DNA from 3 places in the Thermoanaerobacter sp. X514 genome. Region 3 is predicted to be linked to each of the others. Evidence: riboswitches for the same ligand, from Rfam matches in the RefSeq annotation. Region 3 holds a riboswitch; each other region holds the start of a gene.
The links. Region 3 has a riboswitch for S-adenosylmethionine ahead of TETH514_RS08905 (methionine ABC transporter ATP-binding protein). Riboswitches for the same ligand answer to the same signal wherever they lie in the genome.

Region 1 (7,793 bases), 520 kb from region 3:
TTGAAATGCTTTCTCATTCCTTCTATAATTTGTTGCCAAAAGGTAAGAGGAATATGCCGGAGATTTATTTTGCTGGAAACAGCATAAGCTCTACATATTTAAGTGATTTATTTGAACTTATAGAGGACAAAGATGTATCAATAAATGTGATTTCTAAATCTGGTACTACTACAGAACCGGCAATAGCTTTTAGAGTTTTTAGAGATTTTCTTGAGAAAAAATATGGAAAAGAAGGGGCTAAATCGAGAATATATGTGACAACAGATAGAGCGAAAGGAGCTTTAAAAAAATTAGCTGATGAAGAAGGATATGAAACATTTGTGATTCCTGACAATGTTGGAGGAAGATACTCAGTTTTGACAGCTGTAGGCCTTCTACCAATAGCAGTAGCAGGCATTAGCATAGACGATATGATGCAGGGAGCTTATGATGCTTCAACAGTCTATACCAAAGACAACCTTAATGAAAATATCAGCATGCAGTATGCAATTTTGAGAAATATTTTGTACAGAAAAGGCAAAGCTATAGAAATACTTGTAAATTATGAGCCAAAGCTTCACTATTTCTCTGAATGGTGGAAACAGCTTTTTGGAGAAAGTGAAGGTAAAGACAATAAGGGAATTTATCCTGCTTCAGTAGATTTTACGACAGATTTACACTCAATGGGGCAGTTTATACAAGAGGGAAGCAGAAATATTTTTGAAACAGTTTTAAATGTTGAAAAACCTGTTAAAGATATAGTTATAAATGAAGACAAGGACAATATAGATGGGCTTAACTTTTTAGCAGGAAAAACTATAGATTTTGTCAATAAAAAGGCTTTTGAAGGAACATTATTGGCTCATACAGATGGAAATGTTCCTAACCTTGTAGTAAATATCCCTGAAATATCAGCTTACTATTTTGGCAATCTGGTCTACTTCTTTGAAATGGCTTGTGCTATAAGCGGATATATAAATGGGGTTAATCCATTTGACCAACCAGGAGTAGAGGCTTACAAGAAAAACATGTTTGCACTTTTAGGAAAACCAGGATATGAAAAAGAAAAAGAATTGTTAGAAAAAAGATTGGGAAAATAAATTAAAGGCCGGGCAATTGCGCGGCCTTTTTAAATAGGGGTTGACTTATTTTTTTGTGTACATTAAATCGTAGTATTCTTTTAACATTCTATTAGCTGAGAAAGCTTCATAAGTCGTCCTTATGCTTTCTCTCATCATGTTTTCCCATTTCGCTTTATCATTGTAGTAGGTTGGAACTACTTTATTTAAAAGGACGTCATAGAGTGCTTCAAGGTCGTGTTTGTCTAATTCTTCTATGTTGTCAGACTCAAAACCATCCCCAAATTGCCAGCCATTTACTCCGTTTATACAAGCTTCTGGCCACCATCCATCTAAAATACTTAAATTTAACACTCCGTTCATGGCGGCTTTCATGCCGGAGGTACCACTGGCCTCTAATGGTCTTCTTGGATTGTTTAACCACACATCAGTGCCTCGAGTAAGCATTTTTCCTATTGTCATATCGTAATCTTCTAAGAATACTACGCTTTCAGGATATTTCTTTGTCATCTCTATTAATTTTGCGACAATTTTTTTACCCACGTCATCTAATGGATGACCTTTTCCTGAAAACACCATTTGAATTTTTTTAGACCTTAAATAATCACCTATAACTTCGTCATTGGTAAATATAAGATCGCTTCTTTTGTAAGGAGCAGCTCTCCTTGAAAAACCTATCAAAAGTTTATCAGCGTCTAATTTAACTCCTGTTTTTTGATATACAAAATCAATTAATTCTTGTTTTAAAATATTGTGAGTTTGTAGGAGCCCTTCACCTTTGTTGTAGGCTTCTATTATCCTTTTATCTACCCAAGTATTTCTGTCAATACCATTGGTTATGGAGATTATAGGTGCTTTGTTGTCAACATGCTGCCACATTCTGTTTGCAGTTTGCCCGTGAAGTTTTGAGACACCGTTTGCAATGCGAGAAAGTCTCAAACCTGCGACTGTCATATTAAAAGGAACGCCACCAATTTGGGCCATTTGCTCAATTGAAAGGCCATTGTTTGCACCCATATACATAAGAAGTTCTAAATCGTGAGATTCGTTTCCTTCCTTAACAGGGGTATGGGTTGTAAATACTACTTCTTCCCTTGTGGCTTTCCATGCTTCTTCAAAACTCATATTTTGATTTTCCATTTTTTCTTTTATAAGCTCAATGGCTGCTAATACTGCATGCCCTTCGTTAAAATGATAAACATCAACATCAATTCCCAAAGCTCTTAAAGCTCTTACTCCGCCAATGCCTAATACTATTTCCTGTGCAACTCTTTCTTCACCAAACCATCCATAAAGTTGACCTGTTATCCATCTGTCCCCATTTTCTGGTATATCTGTGTCAAGCAAATACAGAGGAGCATTGTCAAAGTTGTCTATCAACCATACTTTGCAATACACATTTCTATTTCTTATTTTTACTTTTACCTTTACTCCAGTGTCCTTTAAAAAGTCGTACTTACGTGTGTAATTGCGATAGGCATCATAGGGGTATCCGTCTTCACCGATATGTTGTTCTGTATAACCTTGTTTCCACAGTATGCCTATTCCTACTAAAGGCATACCTAACTCTTTTGCAGCTTTTAGATGGTCTCCTGCTAAAATGCCTAAGCCACCTGCATATAGTTTGAAATCTGACTGTAAGCCATATTCCATGCAGAAATAGGCTACTCTTGGTAATTTTTCATTACCCATATTAAACCTCCTCATTTTCCAAGTGTTAAGTATATTATAATATTAAAAAAATCATTATGCAAGTGTTTGCACAAGTATTAAAAATAAAAACAGTGTTATTGCTCAATAATTTTTATATCTATGTACGGGCCACTCAGTGAATGCTAATACTAAAAGCATTATAAAATTCACAATAGGTATAAACATCAAAAGACCATATGCTCCTCCATAACCAGTTTTATCAAAAATTTTCCACCAGATTAAACCGTAAAGTATAATTGATCCAATAGAAAGGATACCAAAAATAAGAGATGAGAACATTCAAAACATTCCTTTCTCGAAAATTTATATTCTTTACAATTATAGTATAGCAAATAACATAAAAAATTTACAGATTTATTTTAAAAAAGTTAAAAGCCTGCAAAATCTTTAGAGAGGGACAAAAAAATTTCTATTGACATAGGAGTTAATCCATAGTATCATATAGCTTAAATAGTTTAACAATTTAATACTTTAAAATCTCTTATCGAGAGTGGTGGAGGGACTGGCCCGATGAAACCCGGCAACCGGCATTTTATATGCGTCTTGGTGCCAATTCCAGCAGCGTTTCGCTGAAAGATGAGAGAGTTTTGGTGTCTCTTCTTTTGGCGAAGAGACTTTTTTATTTTTAAAAATGGAGGCGATGTAGATGTTGAAAAATGAAAATTTGTGTACTAAACTTAAGAAAAGGAAGTTTGTTGTGACAGCAGAAATTTCTACGCCAAAAGGGGTAGATATAACGAAAACTATTGAAGAAGCGAGAAAATTAAAAGGCATTGTAGATGCCTTAAATATAACGGACTGTCCTATGGCGAATATGCGGATGAGTCCTATAGCAGTCGCTCACCTTTTACAAGACCACTTAAACATTGAAGCTATTTTTCATTTGACCTGTAGAGACAGAAATCTGATAGGCCTTCAGTCAGAGCTTTTAGGAGCTTATGCATTAGGGGTGAGAAATATACTTGCATTGACAGGAGATGACCCTTCCCGTGGAGATACTCCTCAGGCTAAAGGGGTATATGATGTAGATTCTATTGGGCTTTTAAAGATTATCAGTGCTTTTAATAGAGGTTATGATTACAATGGAAATAAATTAGATTCCCCAACAGAATTTTGCGCCGGTACGACTGCAAATCCAAATGATTTAAGGGATGAAGCACTAGAGAAGCTTAAAGTTAAGATAGAGGCAGGGGCAGAATTTATTCAAACACAACCGGTTTATGATGAGGAAATTTTATTTAAGTTTATTGAAAAGATTAAAAATTTCAATGTACCACTTTTGATAGGCATATTACCTCTTAAAAGCTATAAAATGGCAGTCAATTTAAATGAAAAAGTGCCAGGTATAGATATTCCAGAAAAAGTTTTAGAAAGGCTAAAGGATGGAGGAAGAGAAGAGGGAATAAACATAGCTGTAGAGTTTATAAAGCGGATACGCAGTGAAGTTGCAGGAATTCACATTATGCCTTTAGGGAGTACAAATGTTGTGTTAGAAATAATTTCAAGAGTCGATGATTTAGTCTGTGATTTTGCAGAAAATAACGTACAGATGAATTAAATGGAGGTTAAAAATGTTAGACATTTTTAAAGAACTTTCAAATAGAGTGATTGTTTTTGATGGAGCAATGGGGACACAACTTCAAGAGAGGGGTTTAAAAACTGGAGAGTGTCCCGAATATATGAATATAACCCATCCAGAAGTAGTATTTGATATCCACAGGTCCTATATAGAAGCAGGAGCGGATGTGATTGAGACAAATACCTTTGGCGCTAACAGGATAAAATTAGCAAAATATGGACTGGAAAATGAGGTTTTCAATATTGTCACTCAGGCTGTCAAAATTGCCAAAGAAGCTTCCAAAGATAAACCTGTGGCACTTTCTATAGGACCTATTGGAGAACTTTTGACCCCTTATGGAGACATGACTTTTGACGAAGCTTATGATGTTTTTAAAGAAGTAGTTATAGCTGCAGAAAGAGCGGGAGCAGATATTGTTTTAATTGAAACAATGTCAGATATGCTGGAGGCAAAAGCTGCCATTCTTGCTGCTAAAGAGAATTCAAACATGAAAGTTATATGTACAATGACTTTTCAAGAAGATGGAAGGACTCTCATGGGGTCAGACCCTATAACTGTAGTAGTTAGTTTACAAGGGTTAGGATTAGATGCCATTGGCGTTAACTGCTCGACAGGTCCCGATAAAATGGTAAGTGTAGTGGAAAAAATGTCTCAAGTTTCTCGCATACCTATTATTGCACAACCTAATGCAGGTATGCCTGTCATTCGCGACGGCAAAACAGTTTACGACTTAAAACCAGAAGAATTTGCTAGTTTCTTTCCTTCTCTTGTTGAAAAAGGAGCATCTATAGTGGGAGGGTGCTGCGGTACTACTCCTCACTATATAAAACTTGTTAAAAAAGCTGTAAAAGATTTAAAGCCAAAAGTCAAAGTCAACAAATTTACAGCTGTAGCTTCCAATACAAAAACAGTTTTCATAGGCCACGATTATTCTTTAAGGGTTATAGGGGAACGTATAAATCCTACTGGAAAAAAGAAGTTAAGTGAGGCTTTTTTGGCGGGAAATGTGAGTTTAGCAGTAGAGGAAGCTATAAAACAGCAAAAATGCGGAGCGGAAATATTGGATGTAAATGTGGGAGTTCCTGGGGTAAACGAAGAAGAATTACTTCCTAAAGTAGTTTCTGAAATACAAAATGTGGTAGACATTCCTCTTCAAATAGATAGCACTAATATTAAAGCTGTAGAAAAAGCTATAAGAATTTTAAGAGGTAGACCCATAATCAACTCTGTAAGTGCAAAAGAGGAAAGTTTAAAAGAAGTGCTTCCTATTGTCAAAAAATACGGAGCTTGTGTTGTAGGACTTACTGTAGGAGATAAAGGGCTTCCCAAAGATAGGCATGAAAGAATTGAAAATGCGAAAAAAATTATAAAAAAAGCGGAAGAGTATGGCATACCTAAAGAGGACATATTGATAGATTGTATTGTGCTGACGGTTTCTTCTGAGCAGGAGGCCGCAATTGAGACTTTAGAAGCGATAAAATTGGCTAAAGAAGAGTTAGGAGCAAATACTGTTGTGGGACTTAGCAATGTTTCCTTTGGTTTACCTGAAAGAAGGTTGATAAACTCTACTTTTTTAGCAATGGCAGCATCTTATGGGCTTACTACTGCTATTATAAATCCCTGCGATGAAGCCATGATGGACACTTTGAGGGCATCAATGGTTTTACTAAATAAAGATAAAGGCAGTGTAAATTATCTAAAAATATATGGTAACAGGCAAAAAGAGGAAGGTAAAGAAAAAGAACAGCAAAAAATTCAGGAAGAAGATTTAAAGTCAAAGTTCTATATCCAAATTTTAGAAGGTAAAAAATCAGGAGTAGAAGATATAGTAAAAAATATTTTAGAGAAGGAAGTTCAGCCTCTTTCTATAGTTGATAACATAATAATTCCTGCCTTAAAAGAAGTGGGAGATAGATATGAAAAAGGCATATATTTCTTGCCACAACTTTTGAGCTCTGCAGAAGTGGTGCAAAATGCTTTTAGGATAATAAAGGAAAAGCTTCCAAAAGGTTCAGTATCTAAAGGCAAAATAATACTTGCTACAGTTGAAGGAGATGTACATGATATAGGAAAAAATATAGTAAAAGTTTTGCTTGAAAACTATGGATATGATGTAATTGACTTAGGAAAAGATGTCAAAGGAGAAGTGATATTAGAGGAAGTAAAGCGAACAGGGGCACCGTTAGTAGGTCTAAGTGCTTTGATGACGACAACTTTGTTTAATATGGAGAAAATTATCAAACTGCTTAAAGCAAATACTGATGTGAAAATAATGGTAGGCGGGGCTGTTTTGACTGAGGAATATGCCTATAAGATTGGAGCAGATTATTACGGAAAAACGGCTCAAGATGCAGTTAAAATTGCTGATAAGTTTTTCTTAAAAAATGCTCTTTTATGTAAAACTTGTGGTATTTAAAGGTGGTGTAGAGGTGTCAGTAGAAGCGGTGAAAGAGTTTTTTAAAGAGAAAGGATATGATATTAAAATAAAAATTTTTGAAGATACAAGCACTGTGGAAAAAGCAGCTAAATCTTTAGGGGTAACTCCTGGGGAAATAGCAAAGTCTATGCTTTTTAGATTAAAAGATAAATATATTATGATTATAACAGCAGGGGATAGAAAAATAGACAATAAAAAATTTAAAGATACTTTTAAAACAAAAGCAAAAATGGCATCCCCAGAAGAAGTGTTAGAAGTTACAGGGCATCCTGTTGGTGGCGTTTGTCCTTATGGGCTGAAAAATCCGGTTGAAGTATATTATGATGTGTCTTTAAAAAATTATGAGGTAGTATATCCTGCAGCTGGTGATACAAATGCTGCTGCTACCATAAAAGTCGAAGACCTTGATAAAATAGTAGAAGGAAAATGGGTAGATGTATGCCAATAGACATACATCTACTTTTTTAAAAGAATTTTTTACTTTCCATATATTCTCTTACCTGTACTAAAGTTTCTCCAAATCTTTGAAAGTGTACAATCTCCCTTTCTCTCAAAAACCTTAGAGTATCTTTTACACAAGGGTCATCTGTGAGATTTATTAAATGTTCATAAGTTGCTCTTGCTTTTTCTTCGGCTGCCATATCTTCGTGTAGATCAGCGATTGCATCTCCTTTAGCCTGGATATAGGCGGCGGTCCATAACATTCCTGTTGTATCTGCATAGAATAGGCCTCTATCATGTTCTGTATAGTATTCCCCTAATCCTTCTCTTTTTAATATTTCTACTGGTACTCCCTTTAAAAGCTTGAAAACAAGAGTTGCTATTATTTCAAGGTGTGCTAATTCTTCTGTAGCAATGTCTGTCAAAACTGCTTTTGCTTTTCCTGTAGGCATGACGAATCGCTGAGTTTGATATCTTAAAGCGGCTGCCAATTCTCCATCAGGGCCTCCATATTGGGCGATGAGGTATTTTGCCATTTTTACATCTGGTTTGCATACTTTAGCAG
Region 2 (7,793 bases), 780 kb from region 3:
CTACATAGGTGGCAATGATTCTATGGATGCCGTTGACAAAATCAGTAAATATGCAAGAGAAATAGGTTTTGAAATAAATGTAATTGGAATTCCTAAGACTATTGATAACGATTTGATGTTTACAGATCATTCTCCTGGTTTTGGAAGTGCGGCAAAATATATAGCCACAACTACTTTAGAACTTGCTTTAGATGCGGAAGTGTATGAGACTAAAACAATTAACGTACTCGAAGTGATGGGCAGAAATGCAGGTTGGCTTACCGCTTCTTCTGCTTTGGTTAAAGAAAGATTGCCCCATTTGAAACAACTTATTTATCTTCCTGAGATACCTTTTAATGAGGAAAGATTTTTAGAGGATGTAAATAAAGCTTATAAGGAATATGGCAATGTCTTTATAACTGTGTCAGAAGGACTTATGGATGAAAAAGGGAATTACATTGGAAGAAAAGAAAATGCTTATCATAAAGATGCTTTTGGTCATCCTCAACTGGGAGGAGTAGGAGACTATATAGAAAAGCTTGTAAAAGAGAAAATATATAAACGTGTCAAAATGACCAGACTTGGTGTAACGCAAAGATGTGCAATGCACTTGGCATCTAAAGTGGATTTTGAAGAAGCTGAAATGTTGGGGAGGGAAGCAGTAAAGTATGCGTTATGTGGTGAAACCGGGAAAATGATAAGCCTTGTAAGAGAAAGAAATTACCCATACACTGTTAAAACAGATATTGTAGATGTTGATAAAGTGTGTAACAAGGAGAAAAAAATGCCTTTAAATTGGATAAATGAAGAAGGTAATTATGTTACTGAAGAATTTTTTGATTATGCAAGACCACTTATACAAGGAGAAGTGAAGGTCCCTATGGCAGAAGGGTTACCTTATTATATAAACTTAAAATATGCGATAAAAAAGCAGGAATAAAATCCTGCTTTTTTTAAAATTCTTCCATTAGAACATTGCTATATTGTTTATTACTTTCTATAAACACGATAAGTATTGATAATATAGGGAATAATAGATTTAAATAAGCATAGGGAAGGTAATCAATGACTTTTACTCCTAAAACTGCAGAAAGAAACATTGCTGCTAAATTCCAGGGTATTATGCCGGCAAGTATCATGCCTGAATCTGCTATTGCTCTTACCATCATATCACTTTTTACGTTAAGATTTCTAAACACTTCTAACATTATGCGGGAAGGTAAAATTACAGAAAGGGCTTGATTGCAAGTTATTACTGCCATTAAAGTGCTTAATAACATTGTGACCAAATAGGCAATTTTAGGGTTTTTAATTTTTTGAGCTTTTTTAAAAACTGCTTTTATAATTCCTGTCCCTTCTAATATTCCAGAAAGAGCGGTAGCAAAGGTTACTACTCCTATCATTGGGAAAATTGAAACCATACCTCCTCCTGAAAAGAAAGATTTAAATTCTGGAATATTAGATACATTTCCCATCATAATGACTTTTAAAGAATCTATAAGGTTATAACCATTTAGTAAAGAGACAAAGTAGGAGAGAAGGACAGCAATTGAAAGATTTATCTTTGTAGGAATTCTAAAAAAAGCTAAGGTTATAATCATTATAGGAGCTAAAAACAAGAAGAAGTTTATTTTATAATTTTTCAAAATTATAGCTGCAAGATTGTCAAAAGTGTAGGGCGAAGAAATATTAATGTGAAGACTTAAAAGATAGTACAATAAACCAGTTAATATATAAGTAGGAATTGCAGTTTTAAAAAGAGATTTAAGTACATTGTATTGCTCAATTTCTCCCATATCCGACAGAAGAATGACATTTCCTGCAAGGGGAGAGGTCCTATCTCCTATAAAAGAACCGGATATTACTGCACCAGCAACTATTGGAAGAGGATAGCCAAAGCCATGGGCTAATCCCATTATTACTATTCCAATAGTACTGGCGGTTCCTACAGCTGTACCTAAAATCATTGAGATAATAGAGGTTGTGATAAAAGACAATAATAGAAAACCTTGTGGTTTTAAAAAGTGGGAGGCATAGTAAACAAGAGCCGGAAGCGTTCCATTCTGTTTCCACAAGGCAACTAGGGCTCCTATCAAAAGGAGTATAATCATCACATTTATACCTTTTTTAAATCCATCAATTGACATATTGACAAGTTCTTGAGGCGAAAAACCGTTTATCAAAACAATAGCAAAGGTTATTATATAGCTTATAAAAAGCGGTATATAGGGAGGTTGGTGAAAAACTAATACCATTGTCATGGTTATGGCCAAAATCAACAAAAAAGTTATAAGTGAGATTCCAAATTTGTTTTCCATTTTTCACTGCTCCTTTTAGTAATGAAGAAGTTATTTATAAGGTATTACGTGAATTTCTATATTTTTTGCTTTTTTGATTAACTTTATAACAAAGCATCGGGTGCTTCTTCAGGAGTTAACCTCTTAAAACCTTCACTCATTAAAATTACACGCCCTCCACAGTTTGATTATATCTTTGTTTGAGCATAATGATTTCATACAACTATAATAATATGAATCTTATTAAAAATCAATAAAAAGAGAGAGCAATTGCTCCCTCACATTTTTTCAAACATATCTTTTGCTACTCCACAGTCCGGACAAACCCAATCATCAGGCAATTCTTCAAAAGGTGTTCCTGGTGCAATTCCTTGAGATGGGTCTCCTTCTTCTGGATCGTATATGTACCCGCATACTGTGCACTGCCACTTTTCCATAAAAATTACCCCCTTGATGTTTTCCTTTATTATAGCAGAAATTAGCAAAGAAAATCAAGGGGGGAATGTAAATAAGGCAAAGGTATTAGCAAGTCATAGCTGAAGTTCCAAGGTACTCACTGACAATTTTCATAGCGCAGAATTTTCCGCACATACTGCAAGTTTTGGCTGTAGATATGTTTTTATTGATGCGATATTTAAAAGCTTTATCAGGGTCTATAGAAAGCTTTATTTGCTCATCCCAGTTTAAGGCTTTTCTAGCTCTAGCCATAGTTAAATCTTTTTCTTTAGCACCTTTTACGCCTTTTGCGATATCTGCAGCATGGGCGGCAATTTTTGCTGCAATAACGCCTTCTTTGACATCTTCTTTGTCTGGAAGTCCGAGATGTTCAGCGGGTGTAACATAGCAAAGGAAATCAGCACCAGAAGCTGCTGCAATTGCTCCTCCGATTGCTGAAGTTATGTGGTCATAACCAGGAGCTATATCAGTCACAATAGGGCCAAGCACATAAAAAGGAGCATTATGACAAAGTTGTTTTTGAAGTTTTACATTTGCTTCAATTTGGTCAATTGGCACATGCCCGGGTCCTTCTACCATCACTTGAACTCCTGCTTTACGAGCCCTTTTGACAAGTTCCCCAAGGATGATGAGCTCTTGAATTTGTGCGCTATCTGTAGCGTCTTCGAGACAACCTGGACGCAGTCCATCTCCTAAGCTTAGAGTTATGTCATATTTTTTAGCAATATCAAGGAGCCTATCAAAATGTTTATACAAAGGATTTTCTTTGTCGTTATGGAGCATCCAAGCAATTGTAAAGGAGCCACCGCGGCTTACTATATCCATCACTCGGCCGTTGTCTTTAAGCTTTTTCAATGATTCAAATGTTAGACCACAGTGGACTGTAATAAAATCAACCCCGTCTTTTGCTTGTTCTTCTATAACTTCAAAAATGAATTCTTCAGGCATAGCTACAATGCTACCGTATTTGGATATAGATTCTACAGCTGCTTGATACATGGGGACAGTGCCTACAGGGACAGGGGAATTTTCAAGTATTTTTCTACGAGATTGGTTAATGTCGCCCCCTGTGCTTAAATCCATTACCGCATCTGCTCCAGCTTTTACAGCAACATTTAATTTTTCAATTTCTTTTTCAATTTCAGGGTATGCATCAGAGGTTCCTATATTGGCATTTACTTTTGTCGATAAACCCCTTCCTATGCCTTTGGGAATGAGGTTTTTGTGGTTGATGTTTGATGGTATTACTATTTCTCCTTTTTTAACTCCTTCTAAAATAAATTCTTCGTCTACTCCTTCATACTCTGCAACTATTCTCATCTCTTTTGTGACAATGCCTGAAAGGGCGTATTCCAATTGTGTCATAATAAAAACCTCCTTAAAAAATAAATAAACCATGGGGATTATAGCCATGGCAGATGACCACATCCCTACGCAGGTACTAACCTAACAGGTTCGATGGGTTAAAAGGCAACACCTTTTTCTCAGCCGGTTACGCCGGCACCCCATGTGGCAAATATTAAATTTTTATAATCGATAGAGTATAAATATTATACAATATTATTATACCACTAAAAAAAATCGGCGTATATTAAAATTTAGAAAAAATTTAAGAAAGAGTACAAAAAAAGTTCTTGACTTTACAGTTTCAAAGTGATAACATAGATTACAACATGCAAAATTGAATATATTACACACAAACCTCTTATCAAGAGTGGTGGAGGGACTGGCCCGATGAAACCCGGCAACCGGCATTTATATGCGTCTGGTGCCAAATCCTGCAGGTTAGATTATTCTAACCTGAGAGATGAGAGGAGTGGCGGATTATTAGGCCCTCTTCTCATTGAGAAGAGGGCCTAAAAATTTATTTGGAGGTGTGACATGAAAATAAAAATCGGATTATTAGGACTTGGAACAGTAGGAACAGGAGTATATAAATTGATAACTTCAAGAGGAGGTCATATGTGGGAGAGTACAGGGTTTTATCCTGAGATAAAGAAGATACTCGTGAAAAATCTCAATAAGCCAAGGAAAGTGAAGGTAGAAGGACTACTTACCCAAAATGCTGAAGAAATTTTGAAAGATAAAGAGATAAAAATAGTTATTGAAGCAATAGGAGGTATTTCTCCAGCTTACGAATATGTGAAGGAAGCCTTGTCTTCAGGGAAGCATGTAATCACTGCAAATAAAGAATTGATGGCTAAACATGGGGAAGATTTAAATGAAACAGCAAAAAAAAATGGAGTGTTTTTAAAATGCGAAGCAAGTGTTGGAGGAGCAATACCTATACTTCATCAAATTGATAGATTAAAAATCACAGATGAAATAGATTTTGTAGGAGGTATAGTAAACGGCACTACTAACTACATTCTTACGCAAATGTCTACTAAAGGAAAAAGTTATGAAGAAGCACTTAAAGAAGCTCAGCAATTAGGTTATGCAGAAGCAAATCCCGATTATGATGTAAAAGGTTTTGATTCACTGTATAAACTGATTATTCTAATGCGCAAAGTATTTAATGTAAATGTGCCGGTAAATTCTATAAGGAGAAGTGGGATTGATGGGATTGCAAGAGAAGATTTAGATTATATCACTGAATGGGGGTATAAATTAAAATTGTTTGCATGGGGAAAAAAGATAGAAAATGGTGTTTTTGCAGGAGTAGAACCCGTTTTGGTTGAGGAAAGCAATATTTTGTCGAGGGTAAACGACGTAAATAATGCTGTTATTCTTAAAGGAGATAGTTTTGGCGAATATGTATTTGTGGGCAAAGGGGCAGGAGAGCTTCCTACTGGAGATGCAGTTGTCGCGGATTTAATTGATATACTGTTAAATTATAATATCAAAGATAATGATGCAGCAAAGCTTCTTCCAGTTCGTCAAGGAAGCTTTACAGATACGTTTTATATAAGACTCAAAATGCATAAAGGAGATATTTTAAATCTACAAAAGATTTTGAATTTCTTTAAAAGAGAAGAAGCTTTAATCTTAGAGTCCTCTTACGAAAATGACACATTTGCTGCTGTAATTAAATTAAAGACAAATATTGATGTATTTGTAGAAAAGCTAAATGACAAAAAAATTGGAGAACTAAAAGCAATTTTTAAAGTGTTACAAGAGGATATAGATGAGTTACAGTTAAAAGAATTTGAAGATTTGGTAGGAGTAATTTAGAAATCAAATATTTATATTTGATGAAAGGGGATAAAGATTATGTCTAAAAAATATGGTTTTTCAACTTTGGCAATTCATGAAGGGTGGGAGCCTGACCCAACTACGGGAGCTGTAGCACTTCCTATATATCAAACTTCTTCCTTTGCTTTTAAAAGTACACAACATGCTGCAGACCTCTTTGCCTTAAAAGAAGAAGGGTATATATATACTCGAATGATGAACCCTACTGTTGATGTTTTTGAAAAAAGAATAGCTGCATTAGAAGGTGGGGTAGGTGCCCTTGCTGTATCTTCAGGTCAAGCAGCTATAACGCTGGCAGTTACTAATATCGCAGGAGTAGGAGACGAGATTGTATCTTCTACCAATCTTTATGGAGGGACTTATAATCTTTTTGCGACTACTTTGAAAAAGTTTGGTATAAATTTTAAGTTTGTGGACCCCAGCAATCCTGAAAACTTTAAAAGTCAAATAACAGATAACACAAGAGCTTTGTACGTTGAGACTATTGGCAATCCAAAGATTGACGTGGCTGACATTGAAAAAATAGCAGAAATTGCCCACACTGCAGGAATTCCTCTCATTGTAGATAATACTTTTGCAACTCCTTACCTTGCACGGCCTATCGAGTTTGGGGCTGATATAGTGGTACATTCGGCGACTAAATTTATAGGTGGACATGGGACTTCTATAGGTGGAGTTATAGTAGATTCTGGAAAATTTAATTGGGACAATGGAAAGTTTCCAGAACTTACAGAACCAGATCCAAGTTATCATGGTATAAGGTATGTAAAAGATGTAGGCGAAGCAGCTTATATTGTAAAAGCGAGGGTGCAGCTTTTAAGGGATTTGGGTACTGCTTTGAGTCCATTTAATGCATTTTTATTCGCACAAGGATTAGAGACTCTATCTCTTAGGATGGAAAGGCACAGTCAAAATGCTTTAAAAGTTGCAGAGTTTTTAGCTTCTCATCCCTACGTTTCGTGGGTGAATTATCCAGGACTTAAATCAAGTCCCTATTATGCTTTGGCACAAAAGTATTTGCCAAGAGGGCAAGGAGGAGTTTTGACTTTTGGCATAAAAGGCGGATTAAAAGCAGGCATTAAGTTTATAGAGAGTTTAAAATTATTTACTCATCTTGCTAATATAGGGGATGCAAAGTCTTTGGTTATACATCCAGCCAGCACGACCCATCAGCAGTTATCAAAAGAAGAACAGTTAGCTTCTGGTGTTACGGAGGATATGATAAGACTTTCTGTAGGGCTGGAAGACATAGAAGATATATTAGAAGACCTTGATAATGCCCTTTATGCATCGCAAGAATAGATAAGGAAAGGTTGATGTAGATGATAGTTGAGGAAAAAAAGGTTACACTAAAAGGGAAAAATATATTCACTACAGAAAGTGGATATAGCTTTGATGAACTTACTATTGTTTATGAAACTTATGGAAAATTAAATAAAGAAAAAAATAACGTGATACTTGTGGAACACGCTTTAAGTGGCAGTGCCCATGCAGCAGGTATGCATCCTGGGAAAAATAACGTGGGCTGGTGGGACCCTTTAATTGGTCCGGGCAAGTATATTGATACAGATAAGTATTTTGTCATATGCTCTAACTTTCTTGGCAGTTGTTATGGAACGACAGGCCCTTCTTCTATAGACCCTAAAACAGGAAAACCTTACGGTTTAAGGTTTCCAAAAATTAATATAAGAGACATGGTGAGAGTGCAGAAACTTCTTCTAGATTATCTTGGCATAGACCGGATAAAAGTCGCTATTGGAGGGTCTATGGGAGGAATGCAGGCTTTAGAGTGGGCAGTGACATACCCGGATTTAGTGGATAAATCTATTGTCATAGCTGCTGATTATAAGCTTACTCCTCTTAATA
Region 3 (7,793 bases):
AAGCAGCAGGGATTCCCACCGCTTCAAGCCCCTTTTTTCTTATAAAATCGACTCCCATCTGAGTATCTACTGGTGTACCAGCGATGACACCGATAGTTTTATCAGATTCTGACAATAAAATCACCTCCTGCTTAAAAGGCGGGTACGACAGCACCTTTATATGTTTCCTCAATGAATTTTTTAACTTCTGGAGAATTTAAGGCTTCGGCTAACTTCTTAAGTTCAGGCCTAGATTCATCGCCTTTGCGGACCACCAGTACATTGACATAAGGGGAATTTGCTGATTCGATAAAGAGAGCATCCTTAGTGGGTATAAGTCCAGCTTCCAAGGCGTAGTTGGTGTTTATTACCGCTGCGTCTACATCTGACAGTACCCTTGGCAGAGTAGCGGCTTCCAGCTCGGAAATCTTAATTTTTTTAGGATTTTCGACAATGTCATTTACTGTTGCTTTAATACCTGCATCTGGTTTTAATTTTATTACTCCAGCTGATTGCAGCAGTAGCAAAGCTCTTCCGCCATTGGTAGCGTCGTTGGGTATGGCAATGGTAGCGCCTTCTTTTAACTCACTGAGGTTTTTGATTTTTTGGGAGTATATACCCATGGGTTCGATATGAACTTTAGCAATATATGTTAAATCAAGATTATGCTCCTTTGAGAAATCTTCAAGATAAGGGATGTGCTGGAAATAGTTAGCATCTAATTCTTTTTCAGCTAGCTTTAGGTTGGGTTGCACGTAATCTGTGAACTCTACAATCTCTAGAGTAATTCCCTCTTTTTCGAGGAGGGGTTTTACGACGTTTAAAATTTGGGCGTGGGGCACTGGAGTAGCTCCTACTTTGATGGTTGTTTTTGATACGCCCTGGTTTTGGGTTTGTTTGTCGGAAGTGGGTCCTTGTTTTGTTCCGCATCCCGCAATAAAAATTGTTAGAAGGCTCAGTAATAAAAGTGTAGTTAAGAACTTTTTCACATCAATCTCCTCCTTTATTAAAAAAGTAAAATTTACCGATTTTTTGACAGCTGTTTTACTAGTACATCTCCTATGAGTTGAATTAGCTGTACCATAGCTACCAAAATTGCTACGGTATAAAGCATAATGTCGAGCATAAATCGCTGATATCCATATCTTACTGCTAAATCTCCTAGCCCACCACCTCCTATAACACCTGCCATGGCAGAATATCCCACTAAATTTATAGTAGTTATGGTAATCCCTGCGGCTATTGAAGGTAAAGCCTCGGGGACTAGCACCTTGGTTATGATTTGAAGGGGTGAAGCTCCCATAGACTGGGCTGCTTCAATGATACCGCGGTCTACCTCTCTTAATGCTGTTTCGGTAAGCCTTCCCATAAAGGGAATAGCCGCTACCGAAAGGGGAACAATCGCTGCGGTGGTCCCTATAGCTTTCCCTACAAGCAATCGTGTAAAAGGTATAAGCACGATTAAAAGTATTACAAAAGGCACAGAGCGAAAAATATTTACAATAGTGCCTAGTATTTTGTTTAAAAGTTCGTTTTGCAGTATCTGATTCCTGTCGGTTACCATCAGCAGGATTCCGAGGGGTACCCCGAAAATCGTTGCTATGAACGTTGACACCGCCACCATGTAAATAGTTTGCCATGTGGCAACCAGCAACAAGTTTATAGTTTCAGACATTTTCAATCACCTCCACGTCGAGTCCCAAATCTTTTAGATATTTTAAAGCAGCGTCTGTTTCACCGTTTTTGCCTCTTAGCTCAACTATAAGAGTACCGTAGGGCATACCCTGGATGTGGTCAATGTTTCCATAGAGAATATTGGTGTCAACATCAAATTTTCTTATAATGTTTGATATGACAGGTTCTGTTGTAATTTCGCCGAAAAAGGCAATTTTAATAATTTTGCCTTCCAAGTGTTCGTGGGACAAGTTTTCAATCCTATCTTTTAATTCCTTAGGCATTTCTGATAAAGTTACAGATTTCAAAAAATTTCGTGCGGTTTCTGTTTGAGGTTTTTTAAATACTTCAATAAGAGGTCCCTGTTCTACCACACGACTTTTTTCAATAACTGCTACTTTATTGCAAATTTGTTTAATGACATTCATTTCATGTGTTATGAGAACTATGGTGATTCCCAGCTCCCTATTTATATCTTTTAAAAGATTTAAAATAGAAAGAGTTGTTTCTGGATCCAGCGCTGAAGTAGGTTCGTCACAAAGAAGAACTTTCGGATCATTAGCCAGGGCTCGTGCTATACCTACCCGCTGTTTTTGACCGCCTGAAAGCTGAGAAGGATAGTTGTCGGCCTTGTCGGAAAGCCCCACGAGCTCTAAAAGATTTTCTACTTTTTTATCGATTGTCCTTTTGTCCAGCCCGGCAATCTCCAAAGGAAAAGCCACATTGCCTCTGACAGTTCTGGATGATAACAGATTAAAATGCTGGAATATCATGCCTATTTTTTTTCGCATTTCTTTTAATTCAGAGGGAGAAAGCCGAGTCATTTCAACACCATCTATCTCAATTGAACCGGAAGTTGGCTTTTCGAGCATATTTATGCAGCGCAGGAGAGTACTCTTTCCAGCACCGCTCAGACCTATAATTCCAAAAATATCGCCTTTTTCTATGTTGAGGTTGACGTCTTCCAAAGCCCTAACATTTCCTGAAGCTGAATGATAAACTTTTGTAAGATTTCTAATATAGATCAAAGAAAAGCCTCCTTTCCCAAAATAAAAATAAAAAATCCTCTTCTGACAGTACGAAGAGGTTTTTAAATCCTCTTATCTGCCAGAACTCAACGTTCTGCAGGAATTAGCACCGTGCAGCCGCATGTTTAAAACTTTCGGCCACCGGTTGCCGGGTTTCATCGGGCCAGTCCCTCCACCTGCTCTCGATAAGAGTTTTTATTTTATTATTCACTTTAGCAATTTAATTAGATAATAACATCAACATAAACATTTGTCAATAGGTTAAAAAAGTCATGATGTAAGTTATTTAAAAAATCATAAAGCTAACAGAAACAGAGGCAAGAAAAATATAGCAATAGTCTATTTGAGATGGATTTTTTTTGCTTCTATTTGCTATAATTTTGAGGAGGACAATGAAAGTTTTAATACAATTATTTCCATGGAAATAGAAAAAAGGAGGAGTGCTATGAGAACGTTTATTGGAATTGATTTAGATGAAAAATCAATAGGGAAATTATCAAGTTTTCAGGAAGAGTTAAAAAATTATACGATAAAAGGAAGATGGACTCATAAAGATAATTTCCATATTACTTTAAAATTTCTAGGGGAAATAGAAACAGAAAGTGTAATGAAAATAAAAGACTCTCTTGAAGTAGCAGTAAAAGATATTAGTCCCTTTTATATAAAATTTGACAAAGTAGGATTTTTTAAGGGAAATGGCGATATGCGAGTATTGTGGGTAGGTACAGAAGAAAATTCCTTTCTTAATAAACTGCATGACAATATAGATGAGGAATTATATAAAATTGGCTTTGAAAAAGATAAAAGAAAGTTTACTTCCCACATTACCATTGCCAGAGACATACGTTTAAGCATTGACATAGAAGAAGTAAATAGTCTTTTTGAAAAACAAGAAAAAGGAGCAATTTTAGTAGATACAGTTTTTTTGTATGAGAGTGTTATACAAGAAAATAGAAGAAAATATATTCCTATATTTAGTGTGCCTTTAAAATAAGAAGTAAGATGCCTAAAAAGCATCTTACTCTGGGTCTACATAAAGGGTCTTTTGGCTTGTATATATTACAAAACCTGGTTTTGCGCCAGAAGGTTTTTTTACGTATTTTTTTAAGGTATAATCAACAGGTACATTTGAAGAATGTTTCGCTTTGCTATATTTGGCGGCTAATTTTGCAGCTTCAATAAGAGTTGTTTCAGGCACAGGTTTGTTATTTGTCTTGATTATGACGTGAGACCCTGGCATGTCTTTTGTGTGAAGCCATATATCGTTAGGATTTGCGAATTTTAACGTTAGATAATCGTTTTGAGTGTTGTTTTTCCCTATATATATGTCGAAACCGTCTGAAGATACTACATGTAACGGTTGAGAAAGAGTTTGCCGTGATATTTTTTTCTTTTGCTGCTTATGTATATACCCTTGTTCAGACAGTTCATTTTTTATTTCCTCTATTTCTGATGGTAATGTACAATTTTCCAAGTTCACTAGTTGACCTTCTAAATAAGTTATTTCCTCAAGAGTATCGGATATTTGTTTTTCTATTATTTTATTGGCATTTTTTAACTTGCTGTATTTTTTAAAGTATCTTTGTGCATTTTCTGAAGGGGAATATTTTTTGTCAATGGGTATTTCAATTTCTTCACCAGTGTAATAGTTTATGGTTTTGAAGCTTTCCATTCCTTTTTTTAACAAATGCATATTTGCTGTTATAAGTTCGCCGTAAAGTCTAAAAGTGTCAGCATTTTTTGCTTCGTTTAATTCTTGTTGAAGTTTATCTAATTTGTTATAAAGTTTTTCTAAATTGTTGTTGATGATTTTTCTTAAATCCGAGGACCTTACTTGCAAATTTACTATATTTGCTTTTTCACTGAAAAATTTACAAGCAGCTTTGTTCACTGTAGGGAAAAAAGTTTTTGTAATATATTGAGATAAATCAATACAAGAAAAGTCAATTACTTCATTTTCCTGAAAGGCAATGCAAGGTTTTAAATTTAAGCTTAAAACATCTTCATATATTTTTTTTATGTTTTGATATAGATTTTCAATTTGCTCATCTTCTATTGATTCTACAAATCTGTCAGATATATTACATCTAAAAGTAACTTCTCTTGCCAAAGTGGGGCTAAATCCTTGTAAAATATCTACTAAGGTTTTTTCAATTTTTTTTGACTTGTAGTTATTAACAGCTTCTTTAAAAGAAGGTAGCGAGAGATTATTTATATTTAACTTTTCCTGCAGTGGTGGGTAGACATATTGCCTCCCAGGTAGTACTTCTCTTACTTTACTCATATCGGAATATACTCTTTTTATGCTATCTATTATCGTTTGAGTAGCTTTGTCAATTAATATGATATTGCTGTGTCTTCCCATTATTTCAATAATTAGAGTTTTAATTGTTTGATTTTCTAATTCGTCTTTTGTTTCTATGTCGATTTTTACTATTCTGTCAAATTCTACTTGTTTTATATCTATTATCCTGCCGCTTTGAAGAAATTTTCTCAATAGCATGCAAAACATTGGAGGCTCAGCAGGATTTTCTTTATTTTCTTCTGCAAGATATATTCTTGGATAATTTGCATTAGCAGACAATAGCAGTTTATAGTTTTTACCTTTATTTCGTATTATAAAGATTAATTCTTCTTTTTCAGGTTGATATATTTTATCAATTCTTCCACCAATAATTTCTTCTTTTAGTTCTTTTATTATTGCATGTAAAGTTATGCCGTCCAAAGCCATAGTATAACCTCCAGATTTTATTGTATATAAAAAGTATACCATGAAATCGAAGGGTTTAATAGTGAAAAATTGATTGTATTGATTTTAGTTGTAACATTTGTTACAATAAAACAAGATGTAAAAATAGGAATTAAAGTTTAATTGCCATAAGTAGAAAATTGAAAAGCAAGAGAAAGAAAGATAGAGGAGGTGGAAAGTTGAAGTGGTTACTTTTTGTGTATAAGGTCCCAAGTGATTCGTCAACAGCTAGGGTTACTATATGGAGAAGAATAAAAAAAATTGGCGCTTTGTATTTACAACAGTCTGTATGTATTGTGCCTTACATGGAAAGGTTTTTAAAAGAAATAGAGAAGCTAAAGGATGAAATTAAAGGCTTTGGAGGAGATTTTAAAGCCTTTGAAGTAGTGGCCCTTGATGAAGAAATAGAGAAGGATGTGATAGAACAATTTAATCATCAAAGGAGGGAAGAATATAGTGAAATAAAGGAACAATGTGAAGAGTTTTTTAAAGAGATTGAAAAAGAGATAGCAAGAAAAAATTTTACTTTTGCAGAATTAGAGGAAAATGAAGATGAGTTGAATAAGTTATATAAGTGGTTTGAAAAAGTAGCCCAAAGAGATGTGTTTGAGTGTGAAATGAAAAAAGAGGTTAAGGATTTATTAGAAAAAGCCAGTCGAGACTTTGAATATTTTGCTTCATTGGTTTATGAAAATAATAAAGAGTGAAGGGAGGCATTTTAATTGTTAAATGTAATTATTTTGGGGTTGACAAGTCTTCTTACAGATATATCTACTGAAATGGTATATCCTTTGATTCCACTTTTTCTCACCTCTCAACTGGGGGCAAGCCCGGCAATAGTGGGTATCATTGAAGGTTTTGCAGAAAGTTTAGCTAGCATACTTAAAGTTTTTTCAGGGTACATATCTGATAAAGTAGGTAAAAGAAAACCTTTAGCTATAGCTGGATATTCTTTTTCCACTATAGGAAAAATGTTTTTGTATTTTGCTACTTCATGGGGATGGGTGTTTTTAGGTAGAACTAGTGACAGATTTGGAAAAGGAATACGAACAGCCCCGAGAGATGCTTTAATTGCTGAAGCTGTAGATAAAGATAAGATCGGAAGAGCATATGGACTTCATAGAGCATTGGATACCTTAGGGGCAACGATTGGAATTGCTTTAGCCTATTATTTTTTGACTTCTTACAAAGGGAATTATAAGGCGGTTTTTATGTATTCTTTAATACCAGCTTTTTTAGGAGTTTTTGTGCTGTTTTTTGCTAAGGAAAGCAAAGTAACAAATCAACTTTCAAAAAAGCTTTCATTTTCTTGGAGAAGTCTTGATAGACGCCTTCAAATGTTTTTAATAGTTATTTTAATTTTTGCCTTGGGTAATTCCTCTAATCAATTTTTGCTTTTAAGGGCGAAAAATGTGGGATTTAGCGATTCGGATGTTATACTTTTGTATTTGGTGTACAACATAGTTTATATGATTTTTTCGTATCCTATGGGAAGATTGTCGGATAAAATAGGAAGAAAGAAACTTCTCATCATCGGCTATTTCCTTTACGGAATAGTGTATTTGGGATTTGCTGTTTTTGGCTTTAAAAGTGCTATGTGGATATTATTTTCTGTTTATGGTTTGTACATCGCTTTGACTGAGGGTGTTGAAAAAGCTTTAGTTGCGGAGATTTCTCCACCTCATTTAAAAGGTACAGTTATAGGGCTTCATGCTACTTTTACAGGCATTGGCCTTTTACCGGCTTCTTTTATAGCGGGAATACTTTGGGATACATTGGGAGTAACTGCACCTTTTTATTTTGGCGGAATTATGGGAGTTTTGGCTGCTATTGGCCTTATGATCGTTTTATGATTGTTTTCCTCACATTTTCTTAAAATATCTAACCAAATTAGCCTTTTTTGTGTTATAATATCCTTGAAGATTAGAAAATGGAGTGATATAGGTGAAATTTACTAAAATGCATGGATTGGGAAATGACTTTATAGTAATTGAGGCTCGAGAAAATGTAGATTATAGTGAATTAGCTATTAAACTTTGTGATAGGCATTTTGGTATAGGGGCGGATGGTCTTTTAGTCGTTGAGCCTTCAGGAATTGCGGATATTAGGATGAGGATTTTTAATGCAGATGGTAGCGAAGCAGAAATGTGCGGTAATGGTTCTAGGTGTTTTGCAAAATATGTTTATGAAAGAGGGATAGTAAAAAAAGAGAAAATGGCAGTGGAAACCTTAGCGGGAGTGATTATGCCAGAAGTTTTTGTAGAAAATGGGAAAGTAGAAAGTGTAAAAGTTTACATGGGTAGTCCTATTTTTGAGGCTAATAAAATACCTGTAAAAACTGATAAGCAAAAATTTATAAATGA

Region 1: linked by a shared signal. The riboswitch ahead of TETH514_RS06130 (methylenetetrahydrofolate reductase) and the one ahead of TETH514_RS08905 (methionine ABC transporter ATP-binding protein) in region 3 are both predicted to bind S-adenosylmethionine.
Region 2: linked by a shared signal. The riboswitch ahead of TETH514_RS04985 (homoserine dehydrogenase) and the one ahead of TETH514_RS08905 (methionine ABC transporter ATP-binding protein) in region 3 are both predicted to bind S-adenosylmethionine.

The regions. Positions count from the first base shown of each region.
Region 1 covers NC_010320.1:1,247,984-1,255,776, forward strand. Annotated here, with positions in the region: gene TETH514_RS06115 (glucose-6-phosphate isomerase) at 1-1,079, shown strand, start outside; gene glgP (alpha-glucan family phosphorylase) at 1,125-2,750, opposite strand; SAM riboswitch class I at 3,250-3,354, shown strand; gene TETH514_RS06130 (methylenetetrahydrofolate reductase) at 3,418-4,329, shown strand; gene TETH514_RS06135 (homocysteine S-methyltransferase family protein) at 4,343-6,766, shown strand; gene TETH514_RS06140 (YbaK/EbsC family protein) at 6,735-7,235, shown strand; gene TETH514_RS06145 (manganese catalase family protein) at 7,252-7,793, opposite strand, start outside.
Region 2 covers NC_010320.1:991,095-998,887, forward strand. Annotated here, with positions in the region: gene TETH514_RS04965 (6-phosphofructokinase) at 1-919, shown strand, start outside; gene TETH514_RS04970 (Na+/H+ antiporter NhaC family protein) at 933-2,297, opposite strand; gene rd (rubredoxin) at 2,555-2,713, opposite strand; gene thiC (phosphomethylpyrimidine synthase ThiC) at 2,799-4,097, opposite strand; TPP riboswitch at 4,143-4,250, opposite strand; SAM riboswitch class I at 4,435-4,546, shown strand; gene TETH514_RS04985 (homoserine dehydrogenase) at 4,614-5,906, shown strand; gene TETH514_RS04990 (homocysteine synthase) at 5,946-7,229, shown strand; gene TETH514_RS04995 (homoserine O-acetyltransferase) at 7,250-7,793, shown strand, end outside.
Region 3 covers NC_010320.1:1,767,830-1,775,622, reverse strand. Annotated here, with positions in the region: gene TETH514_RS08920 (aspartate/glutamate racemase family protein) at 1-115, opposite strand, end outside; gene TETH514_RS08915 (MetQ/NlpA family ABC transporter substrate-binding protein) at 132-968, opposite strand; gene TETH514_RS08910 (methionine ABC transporter permease) at 1,001-1,654, opposite strand; gene TETH514_RS08905 (methionine ABC transporter ATP-binding protein) at 1,647-2,681, opposite strand; SAM riboswitch class I at 2,751-2,873, opposite strand; gene thpR (RNA 2',3'-cyclic phosphodiesterase) at 3,127-3,675, shown strand; gene TETH514_RS08895 (NFACT family protein) at 3,700-5,412, opposite strand; gene TETH514_RS08890 (Chromate resistance protein ChrB) at 5,610-6,137, shown strand; gene TETH514_RS08885 (MFS transporter) at 6,153-7,283, shown strand; gene dapF (diaminopimelate epimerase) at 7,375-7,793, shown strand, end outside.